One region of the Streptomyces sp. NPDC053431 genome, then DNA from elsewhere that is predicted to be linked to it. Evidence: riboswitches for the same ligand, from Rfam matches in the RefSeq annotation. Region 1 holds a riboswitch; the other holds the start of a gene.
The links. A riboswitch is a leader RNA that binds a small molecule or an ion and turns the genes downstream of it on or off. The one in region 1 is predicted to bind S-adenosylmethionine.
Positions count from the first base shown of each region.

Region 2: another riboswitch for S-adenosylmethionine. It lies ahead of thrC (threonine synthase); the one in region 1 lies ahead of ACIGXE_RS03975 (aminotransferase class V-fold PLP-dependent enzyme).

Region 1 is NZ_JBITXX010000001.1:900,793-907,413, reverse strand. Features, by position in the region: gene ACIGXE_RS03995 (NYN domain-containing protein) at 98-1,462, opposite strand; gene ACIGXE_RS03990 (hypothetical protein) at 1,508-1,750, opposite strand; gene ACIGXE_RS03985 (rhomboid family intramembrane serine protease) at 1,902-2,630, shown strand; gene ACIGXE_RS03980 (Lrp/AsnC ligand binding domain-containing protein) at 2,685-2,966, shown strand; gene ACIGXE_RS03975 (aminotransferase class V-fold PLP-dependent enzyme) at 3,037-4,509, opposite strand; SAM riboswitch class IV at 4,690-4,806, opposite strand; gene trpD (anthranilate phosphoribosyltransferase) at 4,906-5,970, opposite strand; gene ACIGXE_RS03965 (cytochrome bc complex cytochrome b subunit) at 6,108-6,621, opposite strand, start outside.
Region 2 is NZ_JBITXX010000017.1:13,607-20,227, reverse strand. Features, by position in the region: gene ACIGXE_RS30290 (immune inhibitor A domain-containing protein) at 1-1,847, opposite strand, end outside; gene ACIGXE_RS30285 (trehalose-6-phosphate synthase) at 2,108-3,490, opposite strand; gene ACIGXE_RS30280 (glucosyl-3-phosphoglycerate synthase) at 3,684-4,628, opposite strand; SAM riboswitch class I at 4,750-4,941, shown strand; gene thrC (threonine synthase) at 4,935-6,245, shown strand; gene ACIGXE_RS30270 (MoaD/ThiS family protein) at 6,261-6,539, shown strand.

The DNA of each region.
Region 1 (6,621 bases):
GCTCAACACATTATTTACGCGCATCCCACGGGTAGTAGCGGCCACTTGACCCTCTGCGGATCAAAAAACGGGCAATCGGGACACAGGTGACGAGAGGTCACGAGAGACGCGAAAGGCGCTTCAGCAACAAGGCGGACGCGACCGGCCGCGCACCGGACTTGGCGACCCCGTCGGCCACCTCGCGGTCGGTGGAGACCACCACCACCGGGCGCCCCGGCGGCTCCGCCCGCACCAGCTGCCGGATCAACTCGTCGGCGGTGACCCCGGGCTTGGAGAACAGCACGCGCACCCCGCGGGGCGGCGCGAGCAGCACCGGCGCCGCCAGCTCGGCCCCGTCGAAGACACAGGTGATCTCCGCGCCGGAGCGGGCCGCGAGCGCGGAGAGGCCGCCGAGCAGCCGCAGCCGCTGCTTCTCCAACGGCATGGTCGGGTAGCCGGTCTTGGTGACGTTGTAGCCGTCGACCACCAGATGCGCCTGGGGCAGTTCGAGCAGCTGGTCCAGGAGCGCGGGGTCGGTCTCGGACAGGGCGCGGGCCGCGATGTCCTTCGGGGACATCCGGCCGGGCTCGACCGCGTCCACGGTGTCCGCCGGATGCATCGACACGGGGGGCAGGGCGAGTTCACGGCGCAGCCCCTGCGCGGCGTCGAGCACCGTGTCCAGGAGCAGCCGCAGCCGCATGTCCTCCACCGAGCGGCCCTCACGGGCGGCCCGCCGGCTCGCCTCCAGGGCGGCCTCCACCTCGCCGAGCCGGGCCTTGAGCCGCCGGCTCTCGCTCTCGGCGGCCGACACCTGGGCGGCGGCCTCGGCCTTCGCGGCGTCGATCTCGGCCTGGACGCGCCGCAGCGCGGCCTCGCCGCGCTTCACGTCGCTCTGGGCGCTGCGCAGCTTCCGGTGAAGCGATTCCGCTTCCTTGCGGGCGGCCTCCAGGTCGTGCCGGAGCTGCTCGGTCTCGGCCCGGGTGCGCTCCTTCGCGCCCGCGACCTCCTCGCGCAGCCGCTCCAGCTCGCGGCGGCTCGCCTCGTCGGCGCGCTCGGCGTCGGCGCGCTCGGCCTCCTCGCCGGCGGCGGCCACCAGCTTGCCCCAGCCGGCCGGGCGCAGCACATAAGCGGCCGCGGCGACGTCGACGGGGTCGGCGGCGGCGGGCGGGGCGCCGGACTCGACGGCGCCGGCCAGCTCGGGCTGGGCCTCCTTGACCCGTTCCCCGATCCGCTGCCGGAACAGCGGATCGCTCTCCAGGGCGGCCGCCATCGCGTTCCCGGCGAACTTGGCCCGCCGGGAGGCGGTGAAGCGGGCGTACTGCCGCAGCGGGGCGGGCAGCTCGGAGACCGTCAGACCGCCGAAGGCGTCCGCGACGAGCGCGACGACCTTCCGTCGTACGGCCTCGGGCAGGGGGCGGTCGAGCGCCTCGGCAGCGCCGTCTGCCGAGCCCGCCGGCTCATCACCGTGCGCGGGCTGCTCCACGATCCGTCACCCCTCTCCCTGTCGTCGCCCTCGCCGGGCCGCTTCTCAGGAAGCGGCGCCGGGCCTGTCCACCAATTCGATCTGGTCCACCGCGTTGCACCAGCGGCAGCGCACGGACTCGATGGTCTCACTGACCACCTCGCGCTCCTCCACCTTCGGTTCTCCGGCGAGGTCCAGATGGACGTACTCCACGACCTTGGACGAGCGGGTCACGTCGAAGCGGGTCAGGTTGCCGCAGAGAGTGCAGCGCCAGCGGGTTTCGGCGGTCGGCAGGGGAACCGTCGTCATCGTGCCGTCCTCTTTCCGTACGAGGCTTTACGGGCCCGCGGTGCGCCGTCGAACTGCGGGAGTACTGCCCGTAACCCTACGGCCTCCCGGGTCTCCCGTGTCACGGCGAGGCACTCTGTCCAGGTGGGCCCCGGTACGCCATGATCTGTCCATGATCGACTGGCGGGGCGCGGCCCTCGGCGCCTGGCGGGGCGCCCGGAACGGGCCGACCGTGACGTACGGACTCATCGCCGCCTGCGTGCTGCTGTTCGCCGCCGGCCCGGTGTCGGGCCTCAATCCCGGATACGGCACGGGCGACACCCTGCTCGCGGCGCAGAGCGCGTACTTCCACCGCTGGGGGGTGATCCCGGCGGACCTCCTGCGGGGCGATCCGCGCACCCTGCTCACCCCGCTGACCGCCCTCTTCGTGCACGGCAGCTGGCTGCACCTGCTCGGGAACATGCTGTTCCTGTACGTCTTCGGCGCGATGGCCGAGGAGCGGATGGGGGCGGCCGCGTTCGGCCTGTTCTACCTGGGCTGCGGCTGTCTGGCGCTGCTCGGGTACGCGGCGGCCCACGCCGACAGCGGACAGACCCTGGTCGGGGCCTCGGGGGCGATCTCCGGGATGCTCGGCGCCTTCCTCTACCTCTTCCCGCGCTCCCGGGTGACCAGCCTGTTCCCGTTCCTCTTCTTCCTGCCTCTGCGCTTCCCGGCCTGGATCGTGCTGATCTTCTGGTTCGTGCTGCAGTGGCTGGCCGCGCGCTCGGCGGGGCCGGGACCGGGGGTGGCGTACCTGGCGCACGTCGTGGGGTTCGGGATCGGGTTCCTCTACGCCTGGGCGCGCTACCGGGCGAAGGGAGGGGCTCGCGAAGCGATGCGCCGGCAGGGTGGTGGCGGGTGACGGGCGGGCTAGAGTGAAGCCACCAGCCGCGGCCACCGAGGGAGAAAGCCAGCCGTGATCACCGCGATCGTGCTCATCAAGACCAGCGTGGACCGGATCCCCGAGATCGCCGAGGCCATCGCCGCGATCGACTCGGTCAGCGAGGTCTTCTCGGTCACCGGCACCTACGACCTGATCGCCATGGTGCGGGTGGGGCGCCACGACGACCTGGCCGACATCATCCCCGGCCAGATCTCCAAGATCCCGGGCGTCGAGGGCACCGACACGCACGTCGCCTTCCGCGCCTATTCCCAGCACGACCTGGACGCGGCCTTCGCCATCGGCCTGGAGTCGTAGCCCCGCGCACCGAACGACGAAGCCGGCCTCTCCCCCGCGGGAGGCCGGCTTCACCCGTACGAGGGACAGATCAGCCGCGGTCCGGGACGCAGCGGCCGTCCTCGGTGCGGTACTTCCACCGGGCGCCGTCGCGCACCAGCTCCTTCACCGCGCCGACGAACCGCTCCACGTGCTCGTCGGGCGTGCCCGCGCCGAAGCTCACCCGGATGGCGTTGAGCGACCCCTCGCCGGGGGCCGCCTCGGGGGCGCCGCACTCGCCCTGGTCCTGCGGGTCGCTGCCGAGCAGGGTGCGCACCAGCGGGTGGGCGCAGAACAGGCCGTCGCGGACGCCGATGCCGTACTCCGCCGAGAGCGCGGCCGCGAAGTGGGAGCTGTTCCAGCCCGCCACGACGAAGGAGAGGACGCCCACGCGCTCGGCGTCGTCGCCGAAGAGCGAGAGCACCCGCACCTCCGGGACCTCGGCCAGACCCTCCCGGACCTTCGCGATCAGGTGCCGCTCGCGGGCGACGAGCCGGTCGAAGCCGGCCTCGGTGAGCGCCCTGCAGGCGGAGGCGATGGCGTAGACGCCGATGACGTTGGGCGAGCCGGCCTCGTGCCGGGCCGCGGTGGTGTGCCACTCCACGTCCACACCACCGTCGGCCCGGCGGGCCACCTTGCGGGAGGCTCCGCCGCCCGCGAGGTAAGGCTCCGCGTCCTGGAGCCAGTCGGCCCGGCCCGCGAGGACGCCGGAGCCGAACGGGGCGTACAGCTTGTGCCCCGAGAAGGCGACCCAGTCGACGTCCGACTCCCGTACCGAGACGGGGTGGTGGGGCGCCAGCTGGGCGGCGTCCAGGACGATCCGCGCGCCGTGCGCATGGGCGGCGGCGGCGAGTTCGCGCACCGGCCACAGCTCGCCGGTGACGTTGGAGGCGCCGGTCACGCAGACCAGCGCGGGCCCGTGGGGGTCGCGGTCGGCGAGCGCGCGCTCCAGGGTCTCGACGGCCTGGCGCGGGGTGCGCGGCGCGTCGAGGTAGGTGACCCGGGCGTCGCGCCAGGGCAGCAGCGAGGCGTGGTGCTCGGTCTCGAAGACGAAGACCTGGCACTCGGCGGGGATCACCTGGGCGAGCAGGTTGAGCGAGTCGGTGGTGGAGCGGGTGAAGACGACCTGGTCGCCGGGGCGGCAGTCGAGGAACTCGGCGACGGCGGTCCGGCTGTTCTCGAAGAGGTCGGTGGAGAGCTGGGAGAGGTACCCGGCGCCGCGGTGGACGCTGCCGTAGTACGGGGCGTACGCGGCGACGTCGTCCCACACGCGCTGGAGCGCCGGGGCGCTGGCCGCGTAGTCGAGCGCCGCGTAGCTGACCTCGCCGCCGGTGACCAGCGGGACCGTGACGTCCCGGCCGAGGACCGGCAGCGGGGCGTCGCAGCAGGGGTCGGAGTCGGCGCAGGCGGCGGGGGCCGCGGTCGCGGTCGTGGAGACGGCGGGGGCGGCGGTCGCGGTCCCGGCGGCGGCGGAGCCGGCGGTGGCGGTGGCGACGGACGAGGAGGCGTTCGGGCGTGCGGACATGACGGTATCTCCCGGCATAAAAGGGGCGCGAAATGGCGTGAAGGGGCCCGCGCGGCGGCAGCGCGAAGAGGGCGCCGCGGACGGGTGGTGGTGGAGAAAGGGGCCGGAGGCCCTAGCGCATTCGCTTGCTCACGAGACACTGCTCCCTAGAGGACCAAGGACCCCAGGGTTGTGCGCAGGGGTCCGCGCTTGCCGCAGGCTTCTGCACATGCGGCCTGGTCTTCACCCGGGGCACCCCGCCACGGACGGAGGGTTGCCGGACAGCCAGCCGGGGCTTTGTCGCTGTCACTCATGACCTGGCACAGAACCTATGTCAGTCGATCACGACGCCGCAACCCCGTCCCGGCATCCGGGACGGGGTCGACACACGGCGTTCATCTGTGCCCGCGGGCACGCTCAGGCGTTGCTGGCGGCCACCCACCGCTCCAGGGCCCGCAGGGCGGCGCCCGAGTCGATGGACTCGGCGGCCTTCGCCATGCCCGCGCGCAGCTGCTCCGCCAGGGTGCCCTCCCCCGGCTCCAGGGCGGTCAGCGCCGCCGCCGCGTTGAGCAGCACCGCGTCCCGTACGGGTCCGGTCTCGCCGGCCAGCAGGCGCCGGGCCACGTCCGCGTTGTAGGAGGCGTCGGCGCCGCGCAGGTCCTCCAGGGTGACGAGCTCGAGGCCGACGTCGCGCGGGTCGAAGCGCTCCTCGGTCACCGTGCCGCCGCGGACCACCCACACGCGGGAGGTCGAGGTGGTCGTCAGCTCGTCCAGTCCGTCGTCGCCGCGGAAGACCAGGGCGGAGTTGCCGCGCTCGGCGAGCACCCCGGCCACGATCGGCGCCATGCGCGGGTCGGCGACGCCGACGGCCTGGGCCCGCACCTTGGCCGGGTTGGTGAGCGGGCCCAGCACGTTGAAGGTGGTGCGGATGCCGAGCTGGCCGCGCGCCGCGGCGACGTGCCGCAGCGACGGGTGGAACTTGACCGCGAAGCAGATCGTGATGCCCGCCTCCTCGGCGACCTCGGCGACCCGCTGCGGGGTCAGCTGCAGGTTGATGCCGAGCTTCTCCAGGACGTCGGAGGAGCCGGAGGCGGAGGACGCGGCCCGGTTGCCGTGCTTGACGACCTTCACCCCGGTGCCGGCCACCACGATGGACGCCATCGTGGAGATGTTCACCGTCTTGGCGCCGTCGCCGCCGGTACCGACGATGTCGACGGCCGGGCCGGGCACCTCGATCACGTTGGCGTGCTCGTACATGGTCCGGACGAGACCGGTGATCTCCTCCACCGTCTCGCCCTTGGCCCGCAGGGCCACCATGAAGCCGGCGATCTGCGCGTCGGTCGCCTCGCCGCGCATGATCAGGTCCATCGCCCAGGCCGTGTCGTCGGCGGACAGGTTCCGGCCGTCGAGCAGCCCGTTCAGGAGGACGGGCCAGGAGCGGCCCGCCGCGGTGTCGCCTCCAGCGGGGTTCACAGCGCTCATGGTCGCTCCAGATGTGTAGACACGGACCTCAAGGGTTGCCTCCCACCCTATCGATCTCCGGGAACGGCAAAGAGCCCCGTCCATCGAATGGACGGGGCTCTCGCCGTGGCGACCTGTGTCAGGAGGTCAGCAGGTGATCAGTGGTGGCCGTGGCCGCTCTGGATCTCCTTGTACTCCTCGACCGTGGGCTTGGCGATCTGGTTGTCCGCGCCGTAGTAGCCCTTGTTGAGCTTGACCCGGAGCTTCTCCATACGGCCGATCTTGCGCTCCACGCCGTTCTCGTCGACGGCCGGCGGCAGCTCGGCCGGCTCGTACTGCTCGTGCGCCGTGAGCCGGTGCCGCTCGCCCTGGCTGAGCGGCTGGTGCACCTCGACGAACTCACCGTGCGGCAGGCGCTTGATGATGCCGGACTCGCGCCCGTGCAGCACCTTGTCCTTGTCCCGGCGCTGCAGGCCGAGGCAGATCCGCTTGGTGACGATGAACGCGATGACCGGTCCGACGAAGAAGAAGATCCGGACGAACCAGGTGATCGAGTTCAGCGACAGGTGGAAGTGCGTCGCCCAGAGGTCGTTTCCACCACCCACGAGCATGATCATGTACGCGGTGATCCAGGCGACACCGAAGGCGGTGCGCGTCGGAGCGTTGCGCGGG
Region 2 (6,621 bases), on a different contig from region 1:
GCGGTGATGCCCTTGCTGAACTGGTACGGGCCCTCGGCGAGCAGCGCGTCGGCGCCGACGTACTCGCGGTTCTCCAGCAGGTAGTAGCGCGGCGAGGTGGCGGTCTCGGTGCCGGTGGAGATCTTCCAGCGGCCCTGGGCCGTCCAGCCGTTGAGGCCCTGCTCGACGTCGTCGGTCAGCAGCGTGGTGCCGCCGGACCCGATCGTGATGTCGTCCAGGAACGCGCCGGCGAAGTGGACGCCGCCGTCGGACTGGTAGCGGAAGCGGAAGAGGGACGGCTTGCCCTGGGCGTCGTACGAGTAGCGCAGGGTGGTCCACTTGCCGGCCGAGGAGCCGGAGACGGCGGCGCCGGCGCGGGCCCAGGTGGCGCCGTTGTCGAGGGAGTACTCGGCGAAGAGGTAGTCGAAGTCCGCCTCGATCTCGTACCAGGCGCTCGCCTTGACCGTGATGCGCGGGGCGGCGGGCACGGAGCGGGTGAGGGACTGGTTGAGGCCGTCCGCCGAGCCGGTCCACCAGGCGTGCGTGCCCGAGGCGGGCGTGGTGTACGTCGTGCCGGCCGTCTTGTCCGGGAGCGCGACCCGGACGGCCTGCGCCTTGCCGGCGACCTGGAGCGCGGCCGGGCTCAGGGTGAAGGTGCCGTTGGCGCCGAGCGGCGCGTCGGTGTAGTTCAGCCAGCCGAGGAAGAGCTTCTCCTCGGCGCCCATGAGGCCCGGGTGGGTGCCGATGCCCTCGTTGGCGGCGGCGCCGTGGCCGAGCCAGGAGCCGGAGCTCATGAGGGTCCAGAAGGCGGTGGAGTTCTCGCCGCCGTCGGTGTCGTAGTAGTCCGGCAGGCCGAGGTCGTGGCCGAACTCGTGGCAGAAGACGCCGAGGCCGCCGTTCTCGCCCTCGGTGGTGTAGTCGCCGAGCCAGTACTTCGACTGTCCGATGCGGGCGCCGCCCGCCTTGTTCTGGGTGCCGGAGACGTCCGGGCCGGTGAGGCCGAAGTCGTCGCCGTTGACGTACCAGCGGTGCGACCAGATGGCGTCCTCGCCCTGCGCGCCGCCGCCCGCGTCCTCGCCCATGCCGGCGTGGACGGCCTGGAAGTGGTCGATGTAGCCGTCGGGCTCGTCGAAGTTGCCGTCGTGGTCCCAGTCGTTGCGGTCCCAGACGTCGAACTGCGCGAGGTACGCGTCGATCTCGGCCGGGGTCTTGCCGGCGGCGATCTGGGCGTTCCACCACGCGTCGCCGGTGTCCTGGATGAAGGCCCAGGAGCCGCCGGTGTCCTCGACGGCGTTGTCGCCGTAGCGGGAGGCGTTGTAGGGGACCTTGACCCAGTCCTCGACGGTGTTGCTCACGGAGTAGCGGCCGCTGGAGAGCTTCTCGTAGAAGGTCTTCATCGACTCGCCGGTGCCGTTGAACAGGTCCTCGTAGTGGGCCTTGGAGAAGTCGGCGGTCCAGGCGTTGGAGTTGTCGACGCTCCGGTCCGGCTGGGGGATCTGGTTGTGCAGCGGTCCGGGGACGCTGCCGTACTTGCCCATGCTCTGGTCGCCGAACTCGGAGAGGATCGTGAGGATCTTCTCCTGGCGGACGGCGGTCGTGGTCGTCGTCTCGGCGAACTTGCCGGGGGCGACCTCGACGACGCCGCGGGCGTTCGCCTTCGCCTTGCCCTTGGCGACCAGGTCGATCGCCTTCTCGCGCAGCTCGGTGCGCTGCTTGGTGAGGGGGCCGGGGCGGTTGTCCGCGCGGGGCGCCGTGGTGGCGCCGGCGCTGCCGTCCCGGGCTTCCTGTGCCGCGGCGGGGGTGAGGCCTGCGGCGAGGAGTGCGGTGAGCGCCGACCCTAGAGTCATGCCCACGACAATCTTTTTCACGTCGTGCGATCCCTTCGCTCGCATGCGTACAACGCATGGTGCGCGTGGTTCCGTTGGGGGTGAACGGATCGCCTGGGGGAACGATCGGCGCAGAGTCTGGCACGGAAAGACCGGTCGGGAGGAGGGGGAGATCCCGAAGATTTTCTCGCCGGATAGAGGGGAGCAGTAGGGGAGGGGCAGGGGGACGCCTGATCGACGACGTCATGCGGACGTCGCGGCGGCGTCACGCCGACGTCGGCGGCGCCCCGGCGCGGGGGAGGCTACGGAAGCGCCCTCAGCGCCTCCAGCTGGTCCAGGAACCAGCGCTGCGGCGGCAGGGCCGTCGCCGCCGCCGCGAGCCGCTTCGTGCGGTCGGCGCGCTCCGGGGCCGGCATCGAGAGGGCCTCGTGGAGGGCCTCGGCGGTGCCCGTCACGTCGTACGGGTTCACCGTGAGGGCGTCCGCGCGCAGCTCCTCGTACGCGCCCGCCTCCCGCGACAGGACCAGGGCGCAGCCCTCGTCGGAGACCACCGGGATCTCCTTGGCGACCAGGTTCATCCCGTCACGGACCGGGTTGACCAGGGCCACGTCGGCCATCCGGTACGCGGCCAGCGAGCGGGTGAAGTCGTCCTGCACGGAGACCAGGACGGGCTGCCAGTCCGGCGTGCCGAACTCCTCGTTGATCCGCTCCGCGAGCGCCCGGACCGAGGCCGTGTACGTGCGGTAGACCTCCAGGTCCTGCCGCGAGGGGTAGGCGGAGGCGAGGTGCACGACGCGGCCCCGCCACTCGGGGCGGGTGGTGAGGAGCTCCCGGTAGGCGAGCAGGCCGCGCAGGATGTTCTTGGACAGCTCGGTGCGGTCCACCCGGACGATGGTCTTCCGCCCCTCGCCGACCTCGGCCCGGAGGGCCGCCAGCCGTTCCTCGACCTCCGGCCGCCGGGCCAGCGCGCGCAGTTCCCCGGCGTCCACGCCGAGGGGGTGGACGGTCACCCGGGTGCCGTCGGCCGCGCGCTCGACGAGCGGGTCGGCGAGGAAGGCGGACGCCCAGGCGTGGGTGTGGAAGCCGACCTGGTCGGCGCCGACCATGCCCTCCACCAGCTCGTGGTGGATGTCGTCCGGGAGCATCCCCAGGTACTGCGGCGAGGCCCACGGCGTGTGGGTGAAGTGCGCGATCCGCAGGTCGGGGCGCAGCGCGCGCAGCTGCCCCGGCACCAGGGCCAGGTGGTAGTCCTGCACGAGCACCGCCGCGCCCTCGTCGGCGGCCGCGGCGAGGGCCTCGGCGAAGGCGCGGTTGTAGGCCCGGTACGACTCCCACCGGCGGCGGAAGTCCGCGTCGAAGACGGGTTCGCGCGGGATGTCGTAGAGATGGTGGTGCAGGAACCACAGCACCGAGTTCGCGATGCCGTTGTACGCGTCCGCGTACACCTCCGGGTCGATGTCCAGCATCCGGACGCCCGGCTCGGACACCCCGCGCCGCACCGCCTCGCGGTCGCCGTCGCTCAGCGCCGCGCACACCCAGACGCTGTCCTCCGCCGCGCCCTCCGACGAGACGGCGCTGAGGCCCGAGACGAGCCCGCCGCCACCCCGACGGGTGTCCAGGGCGCCGTCGTCACGCACGGTGTACGAGACCGGGCCGCGGTTCGATGCCACGAGGACAGAAGCCATACGGCGAACCTAGCCCGTCCGGTAAACGCTCAAACGTACGGATTCGAGCCGCGCGGTTCGCGCCGCCCGCCCACCACGCCCCGGGGGCGACGCCACCACGCCCGGGGTCGCCACCGCGCCCGGGAGTCGTGCCACCGTGCCCGGGGGCCTCGCCACCGCGCCCCAGGGGGCATGCCGCCGCGCTCCCAGGGGTTCACGCCACCCGGCGGCGCTCCGCGTACTCCGCGATCTCCGCCATCGGGGGCCGCTCCTCCGTGTCCACCGCGTACGTGTGCGGCGTGAAGCCGTCCTCCCCGCGCTCGAACTGGGTGAGCCACGGCCGCACCAGATGGCCGCGCGAGAGCCGCAGCTGGGCCGTCCGGTAGATCGCCGCCGCCATCCGGCCGAGCGCCTGGCCGTCCTGGTGCCGGTGCTTGCGCACCCCTACGTCCACCTGTGCGAGCGCGTCCAGTCCGACCGTGTGCAGCGCGTCCACGAGAAGGCCCAGTTCCACTCCGTAACCGACCGGGAAGGGCAGGCGCTCCAGGAGCGAGCGGCGCGCCGCGTACTCGCCGCCCAGCGGCTGGACGAACCCGGCGAGCCGCGGCCAGTGCAGATTCAGCAGCGGCCGGGCCACCAGCTCCGTCACCCGGCCGCCCTGACCTGGGGCGTCGCCGAGCGGGCGGTCGTACATCGCCTTCACGAGGTCCACGTCCGGGTCGGTGAGCAGCGGCCCCACGATCCCCGTCACGAACTCCGCCGAGAAGTCCCGTAGGTCCGCGTCCACGAAGCAGACCACGTCCCCGCCGGTCACCATCAGTGACCGCCACAGGACCTCCCCCTTGCCCGGCACCGCGGGTATCCGGGGCAGGATGTCGTCCCGCGCCACCACCCGCGCGCCCGCGGCCGCGGCCACCTCGGCCGTACGGTCGGTCGAGCCCGAGTCGATGACCACCAGCTCGTCCACCAGCGGCACCGCCGGCGTCATCAGCTCGCGACGGATCACGGAGACGATCGCGCCGACCGTCGCCTCCTCGTCGAGCGCGGGCAGCACGACGCTGACCGTCGTCCCCCGTTTGGCGGCGAGGATCCGCTCCAGCGGACGGTCGGCCACGGACCAGGACCGCCGGGTCAGCCAGCGCTCCACTTCTTCCAGCAACGTGATCTCCATCTCGCGGATCGGACGACCGTCTCCCCCTCGGAAGCCTTCGGTTACAGTCTTGAACAACGCGGATGCCCGATGCATGTCGGGGTGCCGACCGCGTCTCACAACCGAATACCGCTCATCCAGAGGGGCAGAGGGAAACGGCCCGTTGAAGCCCCGGCAACCCTCCAGTCGGTTCTCGTCCACCCGTCTTCGGCCACCACCCCAGGTGGAGCCCTGACGGACGCAGCTTTTCTGCGCGAGGTCCCCGGCTAGGGAAGGTGCCAAATCCGTCTCATGGCGAAATGCGTCATGAGGAAGATGAGGAGAAAGGGCCTCGCCTCCATGGCTGTACAGACTGTCGCACCCGGAACCACCGTCGATCTCGGTCCCGCTTCCGGACTCTCCTGCCGCGAATGCGGCGAGACCTTCGCGCTCGGCCCGATCTTCGCCTGTGAGCTGTGTTTCGGCCCCCTCGAGGTCGCGTACGACCTGCCCACCGGTGACCCCGAGGCGCTGCGCAAGCAGATCGAGGCCGGCCCCGCCAACATCTGGCGCTACGCCCCGCTGCTGCCGGTCCCGGCCGACGTCGCCGAGAAGCCCAACCTGAACCCCGGCTGGACCAAGCTCGTCCAGGCCGACAACCTCGCCCGCGAGATCGGTGTCGAGCCCGGCAAGCTCTTCGTCAAGGACGACTCCGGCAACCCGACCCACTCCTTCAAGGACCGGGTCGTCGCCCAGGCCATCGAGGCCGCCCGCGCCTTCGGCTTCACCACCCTCTCCTGCTCCTCCACCGGCAACCTGGCCGGCGCCGTCGGCGCCGCCGCCGCCCGGGCCGGCTTCCGCTCCTGCGTGTTCATCCCGCACGACCTGGAGCAGGGCAAGGTCGTCATGGCCGGTGTCTACGGCGGCGACCTGGTCGCCATCGAGGGCAACTACGACGACGTCAACCGCTTCTGCTCGGAGCTCATCGGCGACCCGCTCGGCGAGGGCTGGGGCTTCGTGAACGTCAACCTGCGTCCGTACTACGGCGAGGGCTCCAAGACGCTCGCGTACGAGATCTGCGAGCAGCTCGGCTGGGTCATCCCGGACCAGCTCGTCATCCCGATCGCCTCCGGCTCCCAGCTCACCAAGATCGACAAGGGTCTGCAGGAGCTCATCAAGCTGGGCCTGGTCGAGGACAAGCCGTACAAGATCTTCGGCGCCCAGGCCGAGGGCTGCTCCCCGGTCTCCGCCGCCTTCAAGGCCGGCCACGACGTGGTGCGCCCGCAGAAGCCGAACACCATCGCCAAGTCGCTGGCGATCGGCAACCCGGCCGACGGCCCGTACGTCCTCGACATCGCCCGCCGCACCGGCGGTGCCGTGGAGGACGTGAACGACGAGCAGGTCGTCGACGCCATCAAGATCCTCGCCCGCACCGAGGGCATCTTCGCCGAGACCGCCGGCGGTGTGACCGTCGGCGTGACGAGGAAGCTGGTCGAGAACGGTCTGCTCGACCCGAGCCGCACCACCGTCGTCCTGAACACCGGTGACGGCCTCAAGACCCTGGACGCGGTGGCCGACACCTCCCAGGCGACCGCCACCATCCGCCCGAGCCTCGACGCGTTCCGCGACGCCGGCCTGGCCCACTGAAAGGTTCGTGAACACATGGCCGTGAACGTCCGCATCCCCACCATCCTCCGCACCTACACCGGTGGCCAGGCCGAGGTGCCCGCCGAGGGCGCGACCCTCGCCGAGGTCATCGCCGACCTGGAGAAGAACCACACGGGCATCGCGGCCCGCGTCCTCGACGACCAGGGCAAGCTGCGCCGCTTCGTCAACGTGTACGTGAACGACGACGACGTGCGCTTCGAGCAGGGCCTGGAGACCGTGACGCCGGACGGCGCCGGCGTCTCCATCATCCCGGCCGTCGCCGGCGGCTGCTGAGCCGTAGGCGGTCGAACCCTACCCGTCGGTACTGAATTGCCCCTTCCGCGAGAGAAAGCGGAGGGGGCAATTCTGCATGGTT